3 regions of the Pseudoalteromonas sp. MER144-MNA-CIBAN-0113 genome follow, and region 3 is predicted to be linked to each of the others. Evidence: predicted binding sites of a transcription regulator. Region 3 holds the regulator's gene; each other region holds the start of a gene.
The links. The regulator FliA, encoded in region 3, starts transcription of late flagellar genes. The targets are predictions, from matches to a motif close to CTAAAGNTNNNNNNNNNNNNGCCGATA.

Region 1 (7,085 bases), on a different contig from region 3:
GAGCTCAGGGTAAATACTAAAATCGTTTAACATGGCGATCTTTTTCTCTGTTTCCGTTCCTTTTTGCTTAAAGAAAACTTCTAGCTTGCCAAAAGAGCTAAAGCCACCCTCTCGCTTAATTTCAATCTCAAGCGCCTTTTTTTCTGGGCTGTGTATAAGCTGTAAATTGCTAATATTAACATCAGGTTTTTCACCGCCTTTTCGCAAAATAACAGGAATAGTGTAGCTTAAAAGTAAGTTTACCTTAATACCTAGCCTCTGTTGCTGACTTTGAGTTTCATTAGGAAGTGCTTTAAAGGCTAGATGAGAGCGGTACTCCTGCTCTATTAAACCTTTTGGCTTTCGAATAGCAAGCTTAACAATCTGCCTTTCTCCTGGTGCTAATCTAACTTGCGATGGGCTAATCCTAACCATATTTTTAAGTGAAGATGAACTTTCTTGATCAGCCGCTAAATTAGCATACCCTCCGCCAGCTAGTGCGACTTTATCCTGCCACTCCAATCTATAAGTTTTAGATTCATTAGAGTTATTAACAACAATGACTTTAGCAACACGTTGACGTTCATCAAAATTGATTCTTGTTGGAGAAATGAGTAAGTTTGCATAAGAATGAAAGCTAATTAAAATAAAGCTTACTAAGATAAAAAAAGTTTTTATTATTGTCATTTAATCAACATCTCTAGTTGTCTAATAATTTAGTGTCACTTCAATTGTAGTATCAAAGATGCCATCTTTATATGTATTTCCGTCACCAGAGGTACTTAATTGCCCTCCAACTCTTAATAAAGCCGTTCCTGTGGTATCGGTTGTAATGGTCGCATTGTATATAAGTTGATTTAAAATCAGTGATGCACCACCGAAAATGTTATTTAAAGGTTGGTCGTTTATAAAGTCACTCACATTCACTTGAATACGAGCTGGATACCCTTCGAGCAACAATTCAGCTGCATGGCCTTTTTCAAGTAAATATATCTTATTGGTTAAGGTATTTGTATTACTAGGCAACAAAGTTATAGAGCTAACACTTTGATTATCACTGATAACAATTTTACCAAAGTTCAATTGCTCAAGTGGTGTTACCTGCGCGTACGAGCCTGAAGTTAAGAAGGCTGCAAATATGAATAAAATTAATTTCATAAAACAGCCTGCTTTGTAATAAAGCAGGCTTTGCTCATTAATAGTTTAATTCTAATGTGAATGAACCACTGTAAGTGCCATCAATGTAGTCACTAGTAGGTGTAGTGGCATCTGTCGTTAATGTTGCACCAACATTAAATGTCGCTTCACCATTTGCGTCTACCTGAATGGCAGTTGTCGCTGCACTGTTAGGCGTCGCGCCAGTTAACACATAATACGTTGGAGTTCCCAAAGTAAATGCTGCAGTACCCGCAGGTGCTGCATCAGGTGAAATAGCACTTTCTGGCGGATTCGTAATGGTTAGTGAACCGAAAGGAGACACGCCAGAAACAGAAAAAGAGGCTGGTGCACCTGGTACTAAAATTGCGATTTCAGCATCTGCAATCGATGTAGAAGCCGTTGTAGGTGAGGTTGCTGGGTTTGCAGCTAAAACAAGGGTAGCTGTTTCAGTTGTTGCTAAATCAGCTGAAGCACGAATTGTTCCAAAATCTAGTGCCGAATCGTTAGTCAAGGTAAAAGCATTTTGAACTGTAACACCTGCTTGAAACGAAACTGATTCAGCTGCAGCACCGAAAGAAAGAACTGCCATTGACGCAGCTAATGCTGCTTTAGTAAATATTTTGTTCATAGTTTTCCCTTAGATATAAGTTGTTAACCTTTTGTTCAGGTTAATTTAAGTATCGGCCAAAATCACTAAAAAGTTAGAAAATATTTACTTTATTTTGATTTATAATAACAGGATGCAAAAATAAGCGAAAAAAACCTTAAACATCCTCTGAAAATGCCGCTAAGGTACATTTATTACCCATCCTATAAAAAAATAAACACAGCTGCGCTGCTTGCTGTTGATTTTTCAAAGGGCCTGCTACAACACTATAAAAGGTAGTGGATTCTTTTTGTTGCTCATTAATGCGGTATTTTAAAATACTGTTTAACTGAGGGTACTGCTCTTTTAGTCGCTGCACTTGTCTTTTGGCTCCGTTAGAAATTAAATAACGTCCAATTTGCACACCGTAAATTGCTTCGTTTGTACTGGTAGTATTTTCAGCTAGAGCGGTTTCTGATGAGGGTTGTAACGATTGCTTAGAGCCATACTCAACACGTTTAACTTTCTCTTTCATCGGCTCTGGTACGGTATCAATATCTGTTTGTGCAGAAAGCGCTTGAATCAATAACGATAAGTCTTCTTCCATGGTGCTTAAGCGCGCTATTTGCTCTTTGTTGTTATCCCATTGCTCTAGGTAAGGCTTTATATCTTTTTCACGCACAAGCTTATCACTTTGTGGATCGGTGGACATTAGCTGGTTGCTGCAACCAGCTAATGCGAATGGTATTAATAATGTTATTAAATGAAGTTTCACTTTAGGCACCCATTACAAAAGACTAGCTATCTAAAGCTATTATGCAATAAAAGCGCCAAGTAATACTGTTTTATAACCTGATTGGTCCGTCAGTGTAGTTACTCACAAAACAGTCAACTTTATAAAATTTAAATACCTCGCAATCATCCTCTGCACTTTTAAAGTTAAAATACTCACCTAATTTTAGTCGATAATAGGTTTTGTTATTAACCTTTGCTTTTTCAATATTTGTCGTGATTTTGTCCTTAAACAAAGGCGCTGCTTTTTTGTTAATTTTCTTCCATTGCTTAACAACACTTTCTTCTGAATCGAGTGACGCAACTTGCAATGCAAATACTTTTTTGTTGGTATCAACCATTGCCACTTTTGTTAGCTTCGATGTTTGAGGGAATACTTTTTTCTTCACAATTGAGTTCGTTGCTTTCACAGGCAAACTAACAGCGCGCTTACTGTAGCTTTTTGAAGGGGCTGTAATCATTTTTGTAGGCACGCTAGCATAGCGACTACTGTGTCGCTGATTGTATGGAGCGTCCCCTTTAGAGGATTTTGCGTAGCGATTACTATACCTTTGCCTTGGTCGTTTAACTTTATCTGACGTGCTTGCGTAGTTATTACCATACCTGAGGTTTGGCGATGTATTAGCCTTAATTGATGAGCGAGCATAACGATTGCTAACAGCCTGATTAGATTGCGCTATTGCTTTACTGTTAATAATATCCAGGTTATCAACTAAATATGTGAGCTCACGTTCTAACTTTAATAGCCGCTCTATGCCAGAGCGTGCTTGCTGCCATTGCAAGGCGGCATCTTTTAGTTGAGCAAGCTCAAGTGCAGTGATAGTTACATATTCAGGTGAATCTTTAACTTGTTCATTTAATGATGTTTTATCAGGCGATATCGTACAACCAGTACTTAATAACAACAGTAATACGACTAATAGATATCGGTGATACTTTTTGCTGTATTCACACATTGATTGTTTCTCTTTCAATAGTTTAGACCGCTCAATTAAGTCAATTTTCAATTGAATCAATAAAGCACGTTAACAACAAAACAACTTGGGTTAACATAAAGATTACAACACAATGTTAAATATGTCTGTATAGCTGCAAAAATAGTGATAATTTAAAATACTAAAAAAGCTATTTTACAATCAAAAAAAGCGCCATATAGGCGCTTCTAATAATGATAAGTTTATTTAAATTAACGTTTTAATAAACGTTTTAAGCTCACCGGCGAATTCATCACGACGAAGAGCAAATTCAATGGTTGCTTTTAAATAACCAATTTTACTGCCACAATCATGGCTTCGGCCTTTCATTGCGTAGGCATCTACTTTTTCATCTTGCATAAGCATGGCTATTGCATCTGTTAGCTGAATTTCATCACCAGCACCTTGAGGGGTTTTAGCCAGTAATGGCCAAATATTTTTACTCAACACGTAACGACCAACCACAGCAAGGTTTGAAGGTGCCTCGTCAACGGGTGGTTTTTCTACCATGCTTTGAATGGGTGAGCTTTCACCTTGGTTTAACTCAACATCACCTAAATCCACAACACCAAATTTATCTACGTCATCTTTAGGGACTGGCTCAACCATAATTTGACTGTGTTTAGTTTGCTCAAAGCGAGTAATCATTTCAGCTAAGTTGTCTTTTGTTAGGTCACTTTCTACATCATCAATAATAACGTCGGGTAAAATAACCACAAAAGGTTCATTGCCAATAATAGGGGCGGCACAGTTAATAGCATGGCCTAGGCCTTTTGCTTCACCTTGACGTACATGAATAATGGTCACATCTTTAGGGCAAATAGACTGTATTTCGGCAAGTAATTGCCGCTTTACACGTTTCTCTAACGTTGCCTCTAGTTCAAAGCTGGTATCAAAATGGTTTTCAATCGAGTTTTTACTCGAATGCGTTACTAGCACTATCTCTTTAATACCAGCGGCAACCGCTTCGCTAACAACGTATTGAATGAGTGGACGGTCTACAACGGGCAGCATTTCTTTTGGAATTGCTTTAGTTGCCGGTAACATACGTGTTCCAAGGCCGGCTACGGGGATCACTGCTTTCATTATGCTCTCCTTATTTTTTAAACTGAAAATGGGTATTGAATAGCCTCGTGGCATTGATAACCAACCACCTCAAAATCATCACGTGTTACCCATGTTTCTATATCTTCGAGTGACTTAATCTCTGGATTAATTTTTAATTGAGGAGAAGCAAATGGCTCGCGCTTTAATTGCACATCTCGCATTAAATCTAGCTGATTTTCGTAAATGTGGGCATTGGTGATTTTATGATATGCCTTACCTGCTTTGTGGCCAGTAATTTGTGCAACCAGTGCCAATAAAACAAAACATTGAATTTGATTAAAGTTTAGCCCTAGTGGTACATCACAACTTCGTTGGTACGAGGTTAAATACAGGGTATCGCCTAGTAATGAAAAGGTATGTGTATGCATGCATGGGCGCAAGCAGCCAAGTTCAAACTCACCTGGGTTGTAAAAGGTAATAATTTCGCCGCGATCATCAATGCCATTTTTTAAATTATTGATGACCTTTGCAAGTTGATCCAGTGTTGAACCATCAGGGCGTTGCCAGCCTCGTCCTTGCACGCCATAAACGCGCCCCATATCATCCTCACCTTTACGATTAGGATTATTAAGCCAGGCACTATTTTCATTGGCGTTAGCATCCCAGGTTTTACAGCCTATATTACGAAACTGCTCAGCACTGTCATAGCCTCTTAAATAACCTAACAATTCAGCAATAGCCGCTTTGTAATAGCTTTTTCGCGTGGTGATCATTGGGAACTGATTATTAGCCACATCGTATTCTAAATCAGCGTTTATAACCGTTAAACAACGTGTACCGGTACGCTTGTTTTCAACCCATTGTCCTTGGTCAACAATGCGCTGACATAATTCTAAATATTGTTTCATCTAACTTCTTCTTTTAAGCTTTTGCCGCTGTTTTTGACTGTGGTTGTTTATAGGCCCAAATAAGTAAGCCTAGCCCGCCAATGATCATAGGTAACGATAGAATTTGCCCCATTGAAATGAAGTCGGCAAATAACCCCAATTGCGCATCGGGTTGGCGAAAATACTCAATACCAAACCTAAATACGCCGTAACCCAGTAAAAACAAACCCGACACACTTCCCGCAGGACGCGGACGCTTAATAAACCACAATAATATGACAAACAATACTAGACCTTCAAAAAAAGCTTCGTAAAGTTGTGATGGGTGGCGTGCAAGCGGGCCTCCAGTTGGAAATACCATTGCCCACGGAACATCAGTGGTACGCCCCCATAATTCGCCGTTAATAAAGTTACCTATACGCCCGGCAAGTAAACCAACTGGCACTAAAGGCGCTACAAAGTCACCGACTTGCAATAAGGACTTTTTACGCTTGTAAGCAAAAATAGCAATCGCAGTGATCACCCCAAGTGTGCCGCCATGAAATGACATGCCACCTTGATCTATTCTAAACAAATATAAGGGGTTTTCGATAAAATAACTAAATTGATAAAACAGAACATAACCAATACGCCCACCTAATATAACGCCCAGCATGCCGTAAAAGAGTAAATCACTGACTTCGTCTTTAGTCCAACCCGACCCTGGTTTTTTAGCTTGACGATTAGCAAACCACATCGCAAACGCAAAACCAATTAAGTACATTAACCCATACCAACGAACGCTAAGTGGTCCAACAGAAAATATTATTGGATCAATTTGAGGAAACTCCAGTGCCATAAAAATAAACCTTTAGCTAAAAACCATTTTAATAGCGATGAAAACCAGTAACATCGCGAAAACTTTCTTAATTGTATTCACAGGTAAGTAATGTGTTGCTTTGGCGCCTATTGGCGCTATAAACCATGAGGTAACAACAATCCCTAACAATGCAGGTAAATAAACAAATCCCATAAAACCATGCGCTAAGTCAGTTACTTGCCAACCGGCGCTGACATAACCAATAGAGCCAAAAAAGGCAATTACAATACCACATGCAGCAGCGCAACCAATTGCCTTTTTAATATCAACCGAAAAATAGTGCAGCATAGGCACAAGTAATGCGCCACCGCCAATCCCAATCAACCCAGATAGTGCCCCCATTATCGCACTAATACTTCCTAGCACGGGGCCTGCAGGCATCTGGTGACCTACGCTCACTTTATTACGAGCAGAAAGCACCATTCTCATAGCAATAAAAACTACACTCACTGCAAACACCGTTCGTAACATTTTCTCAGGTATAAAGCTGGCAGCAAAGCCGCTAATCAAGGCGCCAATGGCCACACCCGACATTACCCAAGGGGCAATTTTCCAAGGCACATTATCATTTTTATGATGAGCTAACGCTGAAGAAGTCGAGGTAAATAAAATAGAGGCTAAAGATGTCGCAATAGCGATAACTAATACATGATCGGCAGCGGCCACATTAAAACCCAGTAACAAGCTCGTTAGCACCGGCACAATGATTAAACCACCGCCTATGCCTAGAAGTCCTGCTAAAAAACCAACAATGCAACCTAATAACGCACAACTTGCAACTAGAAGTCCTAGTTCATACATAG
Region 2 (7,085 bases), on a different contig from region 3:
TCGGATCTTGAAAGTGCTAACTGTTTATTGATTTTGTTTCTTGTCATGGTTGCGACAGGAAAACGATCGACTTTAGTTGTGCTGCTTAACAAGCCTATACCATCACCGAGTAAGCGCTCACGAGGCTCTTTTACCAAGGGGTGATCAATGGTAAAAAATGCTAGGATCACAACCACTAGTATAAAAAATTTCTTCATAAATACACAAACCTTGATCCAAACAACACGTTAGTAGCCGGCAAGTGTAATAAAATACACCTTAAAAGCAAGTCACAAGTTGAATAAATTATTAGCAATCTAGTCAGTAATTTTAGCCAATATGCGTATAATAAGAGGAGTAATTAGATATTTCTGAAATATCTGAAAGTATACAAGTGCGACCTAAAGCGTATTATGTTTAGCATGTAAGTTGCTACACTTAGGCGAAAAGTACAAAAAGATTGCTGAATTTTTATTTCCTAGCGGCGTTGAGGAACTTCAATGGATAAGCAAATTAAAGTAAAAAACATACCAACAGAGGTTAAGATCCAAAAACCCGATCTGAGCCGTCAAGAAGATAGATTTAACCCACGCAACCGTATTTATGTGCGTGCTGTTTCAGGACTCCATCAATTACTAAGACAACGTATTGGCTTTTTAGGCATGCTGGCGTTTATGTTATTGCCATGGATCAACTTTAACGGTCAACAAGCTGTTTTATTTGAGCTAATGGAGCAAAAATTTAATATTTTTGGCTTAACCCTGTGGCCACAAGATTTCACCATTCTTGCATTTATATTTATGCTAGCAGCGTTTGCCTTATTTCTGGTTACCACTTTTTATGGTCGAGTGTGGTGTGGCTATACATGTCCGCAAACAGTATGGACCTTCATTTTTATTTGGTTTGAAGAAAAGTTTGAGGGCAGCGCTAACCAACGTAAAAAGTTAGATCAACGGCCGATGGATTTTGACAAGTTCTGGCGTAAAACAGCTAAGCACACTAGTTGGGTATTATTTTCTTTATATACTGCGTTAACGTTTGTTGGTTACTTCACGCCTATTCGCGAACTACTGCCTGAATTTGTTACCTTTAATGTAGGCGGTTATGCCTTAGTTAGTATCATTGTATTTACTATTTGTACTTATGGTAATGCGGGTTGGATGCGCGAAATTATGTGTTTACATATATGTCCATACTCACGTTTTCAGTCAGCAATGTTTGATAAAGACACCTTTACTGTAAGCTACGATGAAGCGCGTGGTGAAAACCGCGGGCCACGTTCGCGTAAACAAGACCCAAAAGAGTTGGGTTTAGGTGACTGTATTGACTGTAACTTGTGTGTGCAGGTTTGCCCAACCGGGATCGATATTCGTAATGGTCTGCAATATGAGTGTATAAATTGTGGTGCTTGTATTGATGCCTGTGACGGCGTAATGGATAAAATGAATTACCCTCGGGGCCTTATCTCTTACACCACCGAGCGTAATTTAGAAACACCAGAGAATAAAACCCATCCGCTGCGTCCAAAGCTGATTGGTTACAGTGTTATTTTAATCTTACTTACCGGTGCGCTGGTTGCTAATATCGCCATGCGTAAAACCATGGACTTTGATATTATTCGCGACCGCAACCAGTTGTATCGTGTCGATTTTAATGGTTTAGTTGAAAACACCTACACCTTAAAAGTGATTAACAAAGCACAATACGAGCAAACATTCTCTATTGATGTAACCGGGTTAGATAATTATAAATACTTAGGTGATACTACCTTTACAGTAAACGCTGGTGAATCGCATAATGTACCGTTATCATTAGTAATGGACCCTTATGATTTAAAAGCGCCAATGACCGAGTTTAACTTTGTGTTGTCGCCAATAAACGAGCCCGATAATAAAATATCGCAGCCAAGCAACTTTTTTAAAGCACGATAAGTCGCTTTATTAAAGGCAAACGAGCACTGTTATTAACAAAAAAGCGGGATATTCCCGCTTTTCTTTTTATATAAGAAGTATATGAGTAAATTTAGCTTTATTGACTTAACCCCAGATCTTATTTTGGATGCCATCGAAAGCGTTGATATTTACGCTGAGTCAGGGTTGCTAGCGCTAAATAGCTACGAAAATCGAGTGTATCAATTTGTAGCTGAGGGTGGAAAACGTTACGTTGTTAAGTTTTATCGGCCTGAGCGCTGGAGCAAAGCACAAATTCAAGAGGAACATGATTTTGCCTTTGAGCTGGCAGCTGCAGAAGTGCCTGTGGTGGCGCCAATAAAGCATAATGGGCAAAGCTTATTTGAACACCAAGGGTATTTATTTACTTTATTCCCAAGTGTAGGCGGGCGTTTATTTGAAGTCGATAATTTAGATCAACTCGATGTACTCGGGCGTTTAATCGGTCGTATGCATCAAGTAGCCAAAACGAAACCCTTTACCCAAAGACCCACCGTTACCTGTGATGAATATTTAGATACAGCTAAAGTTCATTTACAAAAAAGTAAGTTAGTCCCTATGGGATTAGAGACTTCCTTTTACACTATTTTAGATTTAGTCATTGCTCAAACTCAACAGCAATATAAAAATGTAGAAGGCATTCGCTTACATGGTGACTGCCATGCTGGTAATATCCTATGGGCAGGAGATGCATTAATGTTTGTTGACTTAGACGATAGCCGTCAAGGTCCTGCAATTCAAGATTTATGGATGATGCTCAGTGGCGATCGACAAACACAGCTGTTACAGTTAGACACTTTAGTGAATGCATATGAAGAGTTTTGCGATTTTGATCACTCACAACTTAAGCTGATCGAACCGCTTCGCGCTATGCGTATGATTCATTACATGGGGTGGGTTGCAAAACGTTGGAGTGATTCTGCTTTTGTACGGAACTTTTCATGGTTTGCAGATGACAAATACTGGGAGCAACAAATTTTAGCGCTTAAAGAGCAGTTTGCAGCTTTGCAAGAAGCCCCGTTAAAATTATTGCCATAATATTTTTATTTAAAAAGAAGTATAACGAGATATTCATGCTTAAAAAATTAAAACTAAGTTTACTGATCCTATGTTTACCTTTCGCAGCATTAGCTGCCAACTTTGAAGCGGGTAATCAATACACTGTAATTGATGTTGAAAAAAGTAAAACCCCGAATGTAACCGAGTTTTTCTCTTTCTATTGCCCACATTGTTTTAAATTTGAGCCGGTAGCCAAAGGGATTGCAGAAAACTTACCTGAAGGGGCTGAATTTGTAAAAAATCATGTCAACTTTTTGGGAGGCGTTTCACCACAAGCGCAAAGTAATTTAAGCTTTGCTTACTTAATCGCAAAGAAACACGGTCAAGCTGAAGCGGTAACAGCGCAAATTTTTAAAAGCATTCATATACAACGTGCGCCATTAACTGAAATTAAAGACGTTAAAAAGTTATTAGAGCTTAATGCAATTGATAACGCGACATTTGATAACGATATCGCTAGTTTGCCTATCATAGCAGCTGAACGTGCCATGCAAGATAAGCAGAATAAATATTCTGAACTTGGTGCATTAACTGGCGTGCCTACATTTATCGTAAATGACAAATACAAAATCAATATTAATACAATCAAGAGCCAACAAGAACTTGATGAGTTAATTAGCTTTTTACTAAAACTATAATTTTTGGAGCACCACAATAATGATCAAATTAGTTAAAGCAGGGTTACTTGCTGTATTACTCCCTTTAGCTGCAACCAGTTTTGCTGCCACTTACGAAGAGGGCGTGCATTATGATGTCGTCTCTGATCGTGCAACCAGAAAACCAGAAGTAAAAGAGTTTTTCTCTTTTTACTGTCCTGCATGTAATAACATGGAACCACTGCTGGCCGAGATCAAACCTAAGCTAGATAAAAACGTAAAGTTTAAGAAAAGCCATGTAGATTTTGTGGGTGTACGTGACCCAGAACATCAAACCATGATCAGCCAAGCATTAGCTACAGCTGAAGTACTACCTCAAAAAGATAAAATTATTTCAGCGATGTTTGATCATATCCATGCAAAGCGCGCTCGTTTTAATGAGCTTGCAGATGTAAAAGATGTATTTTTAGCTCAAGGCGTAGATGGCGACAAGTTTGATAAATTATTTGAAAGCTTCTCGGTACGTACACTTAGCTCTAAAATGAAACGTGACCAAGATTACTTTAAAGGCAAAGGGGCACTTCGTGGCGTTCCTACGTTTATCGTTAATGGTAAATACAAGCTTAACTTAGGTGGTGAGTCAGGCATTTCATCGCCAGAAGATGTAAGCGCACTCATTAATTACTTAGCAAATAAATAAGTAGTTTGGTTAAATAAAAAAAGCTCCTTAAGGAGCTTTTTTTATTCTTACAACGTGCGCTGTTTAATGCTTTTTTTTATTTACGTTGTAAAAACACACCAGATTCAATGTGGTGTGTATAAGGGAACTGATCAAATATTGCAAAGCGCTTAACCTCGTGGGTTTGCGTTAAGTGTTCAAGGTCACGCTCTAATGTGTCTGGGTTACATGAGATATAAATAATATTTTCATAATTAGCCACTAAGTCACACGTAAGCGTGTCCATGCCTGCTCTAGGCGGGTCGACTAAGATGGTTTGGCAGTTGTAACTACTCAAGTCAATGCCATCTAAGCGAGAGAAAGTACGCTCGCCTTTCATTGCCTGAGTAAACTCTTCGCTCGACATGCGAATAATATCTAAGTTAGTTACTTGGTTTTGAGCAATATTATATTGCGCTGAATGCACCGACGATTTTGATATTTCCGTCGCCAGCACTTTATTAAATGAACCAGCAAGTGCAATAGAAAAGTTTCCATTACCACAATACAGCTCTAGTAAATCATTGTTTAGTGGTTTACATAACTCTTGTGCCCACTCTAACATTTTAATATTCACCTTCGCATTAGGCTGAGTAAAGCTATTTTCTACCTGTTGATAGATTAGCTCTTGGCCATTCACCATTAAGCGCTCAGTAACAAAGTCATCGCCCAATTTTTCTTTTTGCTTACGTGCACGGCCAATAAAGTCAATTTTGTACTGGCTACTTAGCTTTTCCTTTAAGGCATTGATCTCAGTTAACCAGTGTTCATCAAGTGGCTTGTGATATAGCAAGCTCACTAAAATTTCACCACTGAGGGTTGATAAATAATCTATTTGAAATAATTTACGACGTAGTACTTCGCAGCCTTTTAAATTTTCAATCATTACCTGCATAATTTCACCTACTAAAGGAGCTGCAGGGTCAAAGGTATCAACACGTATTTTATCTTTTGTTTGTTGATCAAACATAATATGAAACAGATCGTCACCATCGTGCCATACTCTAAATTCTGCACGTTGGCGGTAGTTAATGGGCTCAGAGCTAAATACTTCTAACTGTTTTACACCAAAACGTTGAAATTGCTCTGTAATACGCTGCTCTTTTTCATTTAATTGTGCATCGTATTGCGTAGTATCTATATTTATAACTGCCATTAACGGTATAACCTTATCGTTGAGATCTGTTTATCGGGGCTATTGTAGGGGGCAAAGCGTATTTGTCTAGTTTTGATCAAATATAGTGAGCTTTTTTTGAGCATTTTACTACAGTATAGGCTTACTTGGCCGATATAAGGGTAAGTCTAAATAGGAGTCTTCTCATGAAAATAGGTAACTTTAGTTTTGTTCCAAACAGTAATGCTAATAAATACAATACTAAACAAGCAATGCCACAGCCTAAAATAGACTCGCCACCAACCAGTTATCAGCAACGAGGAAAAGAACTGGCTGCTGCCGTATTAGGTGACAAAATGGCAAAAGAATTAGGTTTGCCGGTCGCTGAAACCAAAAAAGACAAACCACTGTTTGATTTTAATGAAGTCGTAAAAAATGTTTTAGACTTTGTTACAAGCTCGGTAAAAAAAGCCAAAGCCAATGGTGCTAATGATGAGAAACTACAAGATATGCTAAATCAGGCACGTAAAGGAGTGCAGACGGGTGTTGATGAGGCTGTGGATGAATTAAAAGGCATGGGTGTATTTAATCAAGAACTTGAAGAGGGTATTGATAAATCTAAAGAGGGTATCTTTAGTGGTCTCGACAAATTTGAGCAGAACTTATTTAACCCACAACCTGCAAGCGTAACTGTAAGTCAGGCGCAATATGTAAGTTTAAGCAATAGTGCTGATTATACATTTACCACAGCAGAAGGTGATGAGGTGAGTATTAGCTTTGCAGATGCTTACCAATCGCAATCATCTAGTCGCTATCAAAAAACAGATGATTCACAATCATTTAGTACGCAATTTTCTGAATCCCGTGAGCTCTCTTTCTCAATGTCAGTAAACGGTGAGCTTAATGAAGACGAGCAGCAAGCCATAAATGATTTAATGGCAGAGTTACAAGATGTCAGTAAAACCTTTTTCAGTGGCGATTTAGACAAAGCATTTGAACAAGCCCAAGAACTCAGTTTAGGGAATGAACAGCTGGTGGCATTCTCAATGGACTTACGTCAAAGCAAAACCGTTGCTGCCATTAAAGAGTATGAACAAATTAAGCCAACATCAGAAAAAGCCATTGCCGAAACTGTTGCCCCTTTTAATGATGATCTAAAATCGGCTTACTCTAAAGCGCAAACCCTAGGATTAGAAAGTCAGCTATCAGGTATCATTCAATGGCTAAATCAAGATCAACAAGAAATAGATAAACTGGTTGATTACACTAACACCATGTTTGAAAACTTAGATAAACTAAACGCCGCTACTGCGATGCTAGGCACTGAGTAAAACTACTTTCTTTTATAAAAGCCACATGGCAAACTGCCGTTCTTAGTAAAGAGTAGGAATGGTAGTTTGTCAGCGCACATCATGGTATTTGATTCAGGTATAGGTGGAACCACCGTGCTTGAGCATATTCAGCAAAGCATTCCTCATGCTCAATACAGCTACTTTATGGATAACGTATTATTGCCATATGGTGCGCAATCGCAACAAACCATCATTAATCGCCTATGCGGATTGATCCAATTTATTAAAGATGAGTCACTTAATGTCGACTTAATTGTTATAGCCTGTAATACCGCTTCAACATCAGCGTTAAGTTCGGTACGCCAAATTACCGATATT
Region 3 (7,085 bases):
GTTGCATCAGTCACTTCAAAATGCAGGTGATGAAGGTGCCGGAATAGAACCAGGGCTTGCTGATAGACTTCAAACATCATTGAATGAAGCGCATCAAAATCAAGAAATGGCCGGTGAACCTTCAATATTGCTAACGTCAGGAATGTTACGCACTGTGTTATCTCGATTTGTTAAATACACCATTCCAGGATTGCGAGTGATGTCTTATCAAGAGATACCAGATGAAAGACAGATCAAGATTGTCAGCTCTGTAGGCCAACAATAAGATTTTAAAGGGGTTTGAATTATGAAAATTAAACGTTTTTTTGCTAAAGACATGCGCACTGCACTAAAAGAAGTAAAAGAAGAGTTGGGTGTTGATGCGGTTATTATGTCAAATAAAAAACTAGCTAATGGCGTTGAAATTGTTGCTGCAGTTGATTACGACAAAGCAGCGACAAAAGCGCCAGAGCAGCCTCAAAGCCAACCTGCTGCAAGAGCTTCATTTGCACATACTGAGCAAAGTTCACATAATTTTGTTAAACCAGAACCGCAACGCGCTCAACCTAAGCCACAGGCAAAGGTTGCAGATAGCTTACAAGCTTTACTAGAGCGTCAGTCTCCACGTCCTCGTTCAGCAGAGCTTGCTTCAATGTTTTCACACTCTGGCATTGACACTTCTGGTCACTATCAAGAACAAGAGCCTGTGCAATCACGACCTAAAAATATGTTTGAACGTGAACAAAGCGCGCCAGTGCGCCCTCGCACCCAAGCCGATAGCTTAGGTTTCGACGACTTAGACAGTGGCTTTGACGATTTAGATTCACCTAGCGCACCGCGTCAGCAAACAATGCATAAAGAATCCAGTGACATCAGCACAATGCGTGAAGAAATGAACGCAATTCGTCAACTATTAGAGCACCAAGTATCAGGTTTAATGCAGCAAGATATGGCACGTCGCGACCCGACCCGTGCATGTATGATTGACCGCTTAGTCGGTATGGGGATAGAAAAAAATGTTGCTGAGCAAATGGCATGTTTTGTACCAGACGATGTGTCTCGCCAACAAGGCTGGAAAGCTTTATTGAACATGGTTGAAGATCAAATGCAAACCACGAACAACGAAATACTTCGCCAAGGCGGTGTTTTTGCGTTAGTCGGACCTACTGGCGTGGGTAAAACCACCACAGTTGCAAAACTGGCAGCATTGGGTGCACAAAAATACGGTGCCGATAAAGTAGCGCTTATTACTACCGATACCTACCGTATTGGTGCTTATGAGCAGCTAGCAACGTATGGTCGTATTATAGGTTGTGGCGTTAAACAAGTTAAAGATGCAAATGAATTAGCAGAAGTTTTATACCATTTACGAAATAAACGTCTAGTCTTAATTGATACAGCAGGAATGAGTCAACGTGATTTACGCTTAACCGAGCAGTTAAACACCTTGATGCGTAATCAGCGTGTTGATATACGTAGTTATTTAGTATTAAGTGCGACGGCGCAAATTAATGTATTACAAGAAACAGTAAGGCACTTTAAAAAAGTACAGCTAAGCGGATGTATTTTTACTAAACTTGATGAGTCATTGAGTTTAGGTGAGATTATTAGTATTGCGATTCAAAATCGTCTCCCAATAGGGTATCTTACTAACGGTCAGCGAGTACCAGAAGATATTAGAGTGGCAAATGCCGAAAAACTAGTAAAAAAAGCTGAGCAATTGTATTTAAAAAGAATAAAAGCACAACAATCACGACACCAATCAGTGGCGTCGAGCACAGTAGAGATGTATGATTAACACAGTTTTAGATCAAGCAAGCGGCCTTCGCAAAATGAGCAAGAATAATAATAACGGCGTAAAAGTTATCGCTGTCACCGGCGGCAAAGGTGGAGTGGGTAAAACGAACGTATCCCTTAACACGGCAATCGCGTTAGGCCAACAAGGCAAACGTGTGCTTGTACTAGATGCTGATTTAGGATTAGCGAATTGTGATGTGATGCTTGGACTGCGCGTTGAGCGTAATTTATCTCATGTTTTATCGGGCGAATGTGAACTTGATGATATTTTAGTCGAAGGTCCCGCAGGCATAAAAATAGTGCCTGCAACATCGGGTTCGCAAAGTATGGTTGAGTTATCACCCTCAGAGCACGCTGGACTTATTCGTGCATTTAGTGAACTTAACACCGACTTTGATATTTTAATTGTTGATACCGCTGCGGGTATTTCTGACATGGTATTGAGCTTTTCTCGTGCCGCACAGGATGTGGTTGTGGTGGTATGTGATGAGCCAACATCAATTACCGATGCCTATGCGCTCATTAAAGTACTGAGCCGTGAGCACGGCGTATACAAATTTAAAATTGTTGCCAACATGGTGCGTAGCTTACGCGAAGGGCAGGAATTGTTTGCAAAACTTTCAAAGGTTACCGACCGATTTTTAGATATATCAATGGAGTTGGTTGCAACAGTTCCTTATGATGAGAATATGCGCAAATCAACGCGCCGCCAAAAAGTAATTGTTGAGGTTTTTCCTGGGTCGCCTGCTGCAATTGCTTTTAAAACACTGGCTACAAAAATTGCTAAGTGGCCAACACCTAGTCAAGCCTCGGGTCATTTAGAGTTTTTCATTGAGAAACTAGTTAGTAACTAACAATGACAATACCGGTGAATAGAGCTATGGGATATCAGTCAACACAAAATTTAAATATGATTGTTGAAAAGCATGCCTCATTAGTCAAAAAAGTGGCGTGCCATTTAATTGCTCGTTTACCGGCCAGTGTGCAGCTAGATGATTTAATTCAATCGGGTATGATTGGTTTAATTGAAGCTTCAAAAAACTTTGATGCAAGCAAAGGCGCAAGCTTTGAAACCTTTGCCGGTATTCGTATTCGTGGTGCGATGATAGACGAAATGCGCCGAGGCGATTGGGTTCCACGTTCAGTTCACAGAAAAAGCCGTTTGGTTGCAGAAACTATTGTTGCGCTTGAGAACAGTTTAAACCGTGAACCTAAAGATAGTGAAGTTGCTGAAAAACTTGAAATTTCGCTAAATGAGTACCATCATATTTTAAACGATGTAAATGTAAGCAAAGTGTTAGGTATTGAAGACCTTGGTATAGATGACGATGTGATTACACCTCATGGCCAAGATTTAGCACTAGACAAACCGTTCAATAATGTTAAAAATGAACGGTTTAATGAGTCTTTACTCAGTGCAATAAAGTCGTTACCGGAAAAAGATGCAATGGTGCTTTCTTTGTACTATAACGATGAGATGAATTTAAAAGAAATTGGGCATATACTCGATGTAAGTGAATCGCGTGTAAGTCAGATACATGGTCAGGCGATGATTAAGCTTAAAGCAAAAATCAATGACTGGATAAACTAGAAGTAAGTAAATAAAGGTTCAGGCCTCACTGGAGGATGTTTTGGATAAAAACATTAAAATTCTTGTTGTTGATGATTTCTCAACAATGAGACGTATTATTAAAAACCTGTTGCGCGATTTAGGTTTTACCAATGTTCAAGAAGCAGATGACGGGTCAACTGCTTTGCCTATGTTGCAAAATCAAGCGTTTGATTTTGTTGTAACAGATTGGAATATGCCAGGCATGCAAGGTATTGATCTTTTAAGGGCAATTCGAGCTGATGAAAAATTAAAGCATATTCCTGTTTTAATGGTTACAGCAGAAGCTAAAAAAGAACAAATAATTGCTGCGGCCCAAGCAGGTGTTAATGGTTATATTGTTAAACCATTCACTGCAGGTACATTGAAAACTAAATTAGAAAAAGTGTTCGAACGCTTAGGTTAATGAGAGGGAGAGGCTTATGTCAGCACCTGCTGCGCCTCAGATTACTTTAGAACAAGCTCGCCAGTTAGTTGTTTTTTTAGAAAATGGTGAGCAAGATAAAGCGAATCAGTTAATTTTAGAAACAGCTTCACAAGAGCAATCACAGTTATTTGCTGAGGTGGGTAAGTTGACGCGTCAACTGCACGAAGCTTTAAAAAGTTTCGAGTTAGACACGCGTTTAACAGACATTACCACTGATGCCATCCCTGACGCAAAAAAACGCCTTAACTATGTCATGGAAATGACAGAAAACGCAGCCAATAAGACAATGGATGCGGTTGAAGCAAGCTTACCATTAGCACAAGAAATCGCTGACGAAATAGCTGATATCAAGCCAACGTGGGATCGTTTAATGAACCGCGAAATAGAGCTTGGTGAGTTTAAATCACTTTGCCATAGTATTGATAAGTTTATGAGCAGTTCTCATCACAAAACCGATGAGTTACAAATGCTGATGACTAATGTGCTGATGGCTCAAGACTATCAAGATTTAACCGGTCAGGTTATTCGCCGTGTTATTGAACTTGTCCGTGAAGTTGAAGAAAGTTTAATTCACCTGTTAACTGCATTTGCAGCGCAAGGTGGTGAGGTTGAACCAACTGAACAACCAGAAAAAATAGAAGATCCCATTGTTGCACAAACACTAGCAGGTCCCGAAGGGCCTATTATTGATAAAGAAACGCGTAATGATGTTGTATCTGATCAAGATGAAGTTGATGATCTATTATCAAGTTTGGGCTTCTAATAGGAGAGTACTGCATGAGCTTTGAAGTCGATGAAGATATTTTACAAGACTTTTTAGTAGAGGCCGGAGAAATCCTTGAGCTTTTATCTGAACAGTTAGTAGAACTGGAAAACAACCCAGATGATACTGAGCTACTAAACGCAATATTTCGCGGTTTCCACACTGTAAAGGGTGGCGCTGGCTTTTTGGCTATGACAGAGCTTGTTGATGCATGTCATGGTGCTGAAAATGTGTTTGATTTACTGCGCCAAGGTGTAAGAACAGTTAACTCTGAATTAATGGATGTGATTTTACAAGCACTGGACACCATTAATGAAATGTTTGCCACGATTAAAAATCGTGACCAGCCAGAGCCTGCTGATCCAGAATTACTTGCAGTACTTCACAAACTTGGGCAGCCACCGACAGCAGAAGAGCTTGCCGGCGATTCTGTGGTTGAAGATATAGCTCCTGTGGAAACTCCATCGGTAGAGCCTGAACCAGTTGCAGAGCAACCGAGCAACGATGCTGAAGAAGACCCGTTTGCTTTTGATGAATTATTTAGCGGCCCAGATAGCAGCAGTACTGAGTCTCAGATTGATGAAATAACCGAAGACGAATTCGAAAGCCTACTTGATGAACTTCATGGAAAAGGGCAAGCCCCACAAGAAAAACAATCATCATCAAGTGGCAATGATGTCAGTGGTGATATAACTGACGATGAATTTGACAGCTTATTGGATGAACTTCATGGTGTAGGCAGCTTTGGCGAAGTGAGCCAAGCAACCGCAAGTACACCACAACAAACACCATCGGCTCCTGTGGCTTCACCAAGTAACGAGCAAAGCTCGGGCGATGATGAAATAAGTGACGACGAGTTTGAAGCCTTACTTGATGAACTTCATGGTAAAGGTGCACCTAAGTCGATAGAAACACCGGCTCCTGTAAGTAAACCTGAACCAGTGGCAGCTAAAAAGCCAGAACCAGTTGCTGCAGCTAAGCCACAGCCTAAACCAGAGCCAGCTAAGCCGGCTCCTGCGGCACAAGCAGCTAAAGCTGCGCCGCCCAAAAAAGCAGCGCCTCCACCGGCAGAAACAACTGTACGTGTTGATACCAAACGCCTAGACCAAATAATGAACATGGTGGGCGAGTTAGTACTTGTGCGAAATCGTTTGGTAAGCTTGGCAACAAACTCTGACAGCGAGGCTATGGGTAAAGCTATTTCCAACTTAGATGTTGTGACTGCTGATATCCAAGGTGCAGTAATGCAAACACGAATGCAGCCAATTAAAAAAGTGTTTGGCCGTTTCCCCCGTGTAGTACGAGATTTAGCACGAACGCTGCAAAAAGATATTAATTTATTACTTGTTGGTGAAGACACCGATTTAGATAAAAATTTAGTGGAAGCATTGGCAGATCCACTCGTGCATTTAGTGCGCAACTCAGTGGATCATGGTATTGAAATGCCCGATATTCGTGAAGCATCGGGTAAACCTAGAACCGGTACTGTTACTTTATCAGCGTCTCAGCAAGGCGACCATATCCTGCTTACCATCCAAGATGATGGTGCCGGTATGGATGCTGAAAAGCTTAAAAAGATTGCGATTAGTAAAGGGGTGCTTGATCACGACCAAGCGAGTCGTCTTTCTGATACTGAAGCTTATAACCTTATTTTTGCACCTGGGTTTTCAACCAAAGAAGAAATCTCAGATATTTCTGGCCGTGGTGTTGGTATGGATGTGGTTAAAACAAAAATCACTCAGCTCAATGGCTCGGTTAACATAAAATCAGAAATGGGCGTAGGGACTACTTTAGAAATCAAAGTTCCACTAACACTTGCGATATTGCCTACCTTAATGGTGGTGGTGGGAGAGCAAACCTTTGCCTTGCCGCTAGCGGGTGTAAGTGAAATATTCCACTTAGATTTAACAAAAACTAATGTGGTTGATGGCCAGCTAACGATTATTGTTCGTAAAAAGTCGATTCCATTATTCTACCTTGAACATTGGCTTATAAAAGGCGCTGATAGAGGTCAGCGAAAAGCACAAGGGCATGTCGTTATTGTGCAAATAGGGACTCAAAAAGTAGGGTTCGTTGTTGATTCACTAATAGGTCAAGAAGAAGTGGTGATCAAGCCTCTAGATGCATTATTGCAAGGTACGCCGGGTATGGCGGGTGCGACTATTACCTCTGATGGTGGAATTGCACTGATATTAGATGTACCGAGTATGCTAAAGCATTACGCTGGATAATAAAAAGTAGGTATAAACTTTATGCCTACCCATTCATTGAATAAGAGAGCGAAATGGCTGTTAAAGTTTTAGTAGTTGATGATTCAAGCTTTTTTCGCCGCAGAGTGAGTGAAATTCTTGAACAAGACAGCGGCATTGAGGTAATAGGCTTTGCTGTAAATGGCCGAGAGGCCGTCGAAAAAACAGCTCAGTTACGTCCTGATGTTATCACCATGGATGTTGAAATGCCGGTGCTGGATGGTATTAGTGCTGTGAAAGAGATCATGGCGAGTAATCCAA

Region 1: a site for FliA is predicted at 1,816-1,842, ahead of AAEY57_RS03690 (DUF4402 domain-containing protein). Genes of this name have one in related genera too.
Region 2: a site for FliA is predicted at 5,566-5,592, ahead of AAEY57_RS14445 (DUF5610 domain-containing protein). Genes of this name have one in related genera too.

What each region holds. Positions count from the first base shown of each region.
Region 1 is NZ_JBEOOG010000008.1:63,336-70,420, reverse strand. Features, by position in the region: gene AAEY57_RS03700 (fimbrial biogenesis chaperone) at 1-666, opposite strand, end outside; gene AAEY57_RS03695 (DUF4402 domain-containing protein) at 688-1,137, opposite strand; gene AAEY57_RS03690 (DUF4402 domain-containing protein) at 1,175-1,765, opposite strand; gene AAEY57_RS03685 (SPOR domain-containing protein) at 1,902-2,498, opposite strand; gene AAEY57_RS03680 (SPOR domain-containing protein) at 2,569-3,471, opposite strand; gene galU (UTP--glucose-1-phosphate uridylyltransferase GalU) at 3,697-4,575, opposite strand; gene AAEY57_RS03670 (thymidylate synthase) at 4,593-5,444, opposite strand; gene lgt (prolipoprotein diacylglyceryl transferase) at 5,458-6,261, opposite strand; gene AAEY57_RS03660 (sulfite exporter TauE/SafE family protein) at 6,274-7,083, opposite strand.
Region 2 is NZ_JBEOOG010000061.1:1,424-8,508, reverse strand. Features, by position in the region: gene AAEY57_RS14475 (hypothetical protein) at 1-197, opposite strand, end outside; gene ccoG (cytochrome c oxidase accessory protein CcoG) at 480-1,910, shown strand; gene AAEY57_RS14465 (serine/threonine protein kinase) at 1,992-2,966, shown strand; gene AAEY57_RS14460 (thiol:disulfide interchange protein DsbA/DsbL) at 3,002-3,625, shown strand; gene AAEY57_RS14455 (thiol:disulfide interchange protein DsbA/DsbL) at 3,645-4,283, shown strand; gene trmA (tRNA (uridine(54)-C5)-methyltransferase TrmA) at 4,360-5,457, opposite strand; gene AAEY57_RS14445 (DUF5610 domain-containing protein) at 5,622-6,746, shown strand; gene murI (glutamate racemase) at 6,813-7,085, shown strand, end outside.
Region 3 is NZ_JBEOOG010000025.1:18,466-25,550, forward strand. Features, by position in the region: gene flhA (flagellar biosynthesis protein FlhA) at 1-265, shown strand, start outside; gene flhF (flagellar biosynthesis GTPase FlhF) at 287-1,777, shown strand; gene AAEY57_RS08725 (MinD/ParA family ATP-binding protein) at 1,770-2,630, shown strand; gene AAEY57_RS08730 (RNA polymerase sigma factor FliA) at 2,657-3,367, shown strand; gene cheY (chemotaxis response regulator CheY) at 3,408-3,791, shown strand; gene AAEY57_RS08740 (protein phosphatase CheZ) at 3,808-4,575, shown strand; gene AAEY57_RS08745 (chemotaxis protein CheA) at 4,590-6,806, shown strand; gene AAEY57_RS08750 (protein-glutamate methylesterase/protein-glutamine glutaminase) at 6,860-7,085, shown strand, end outside.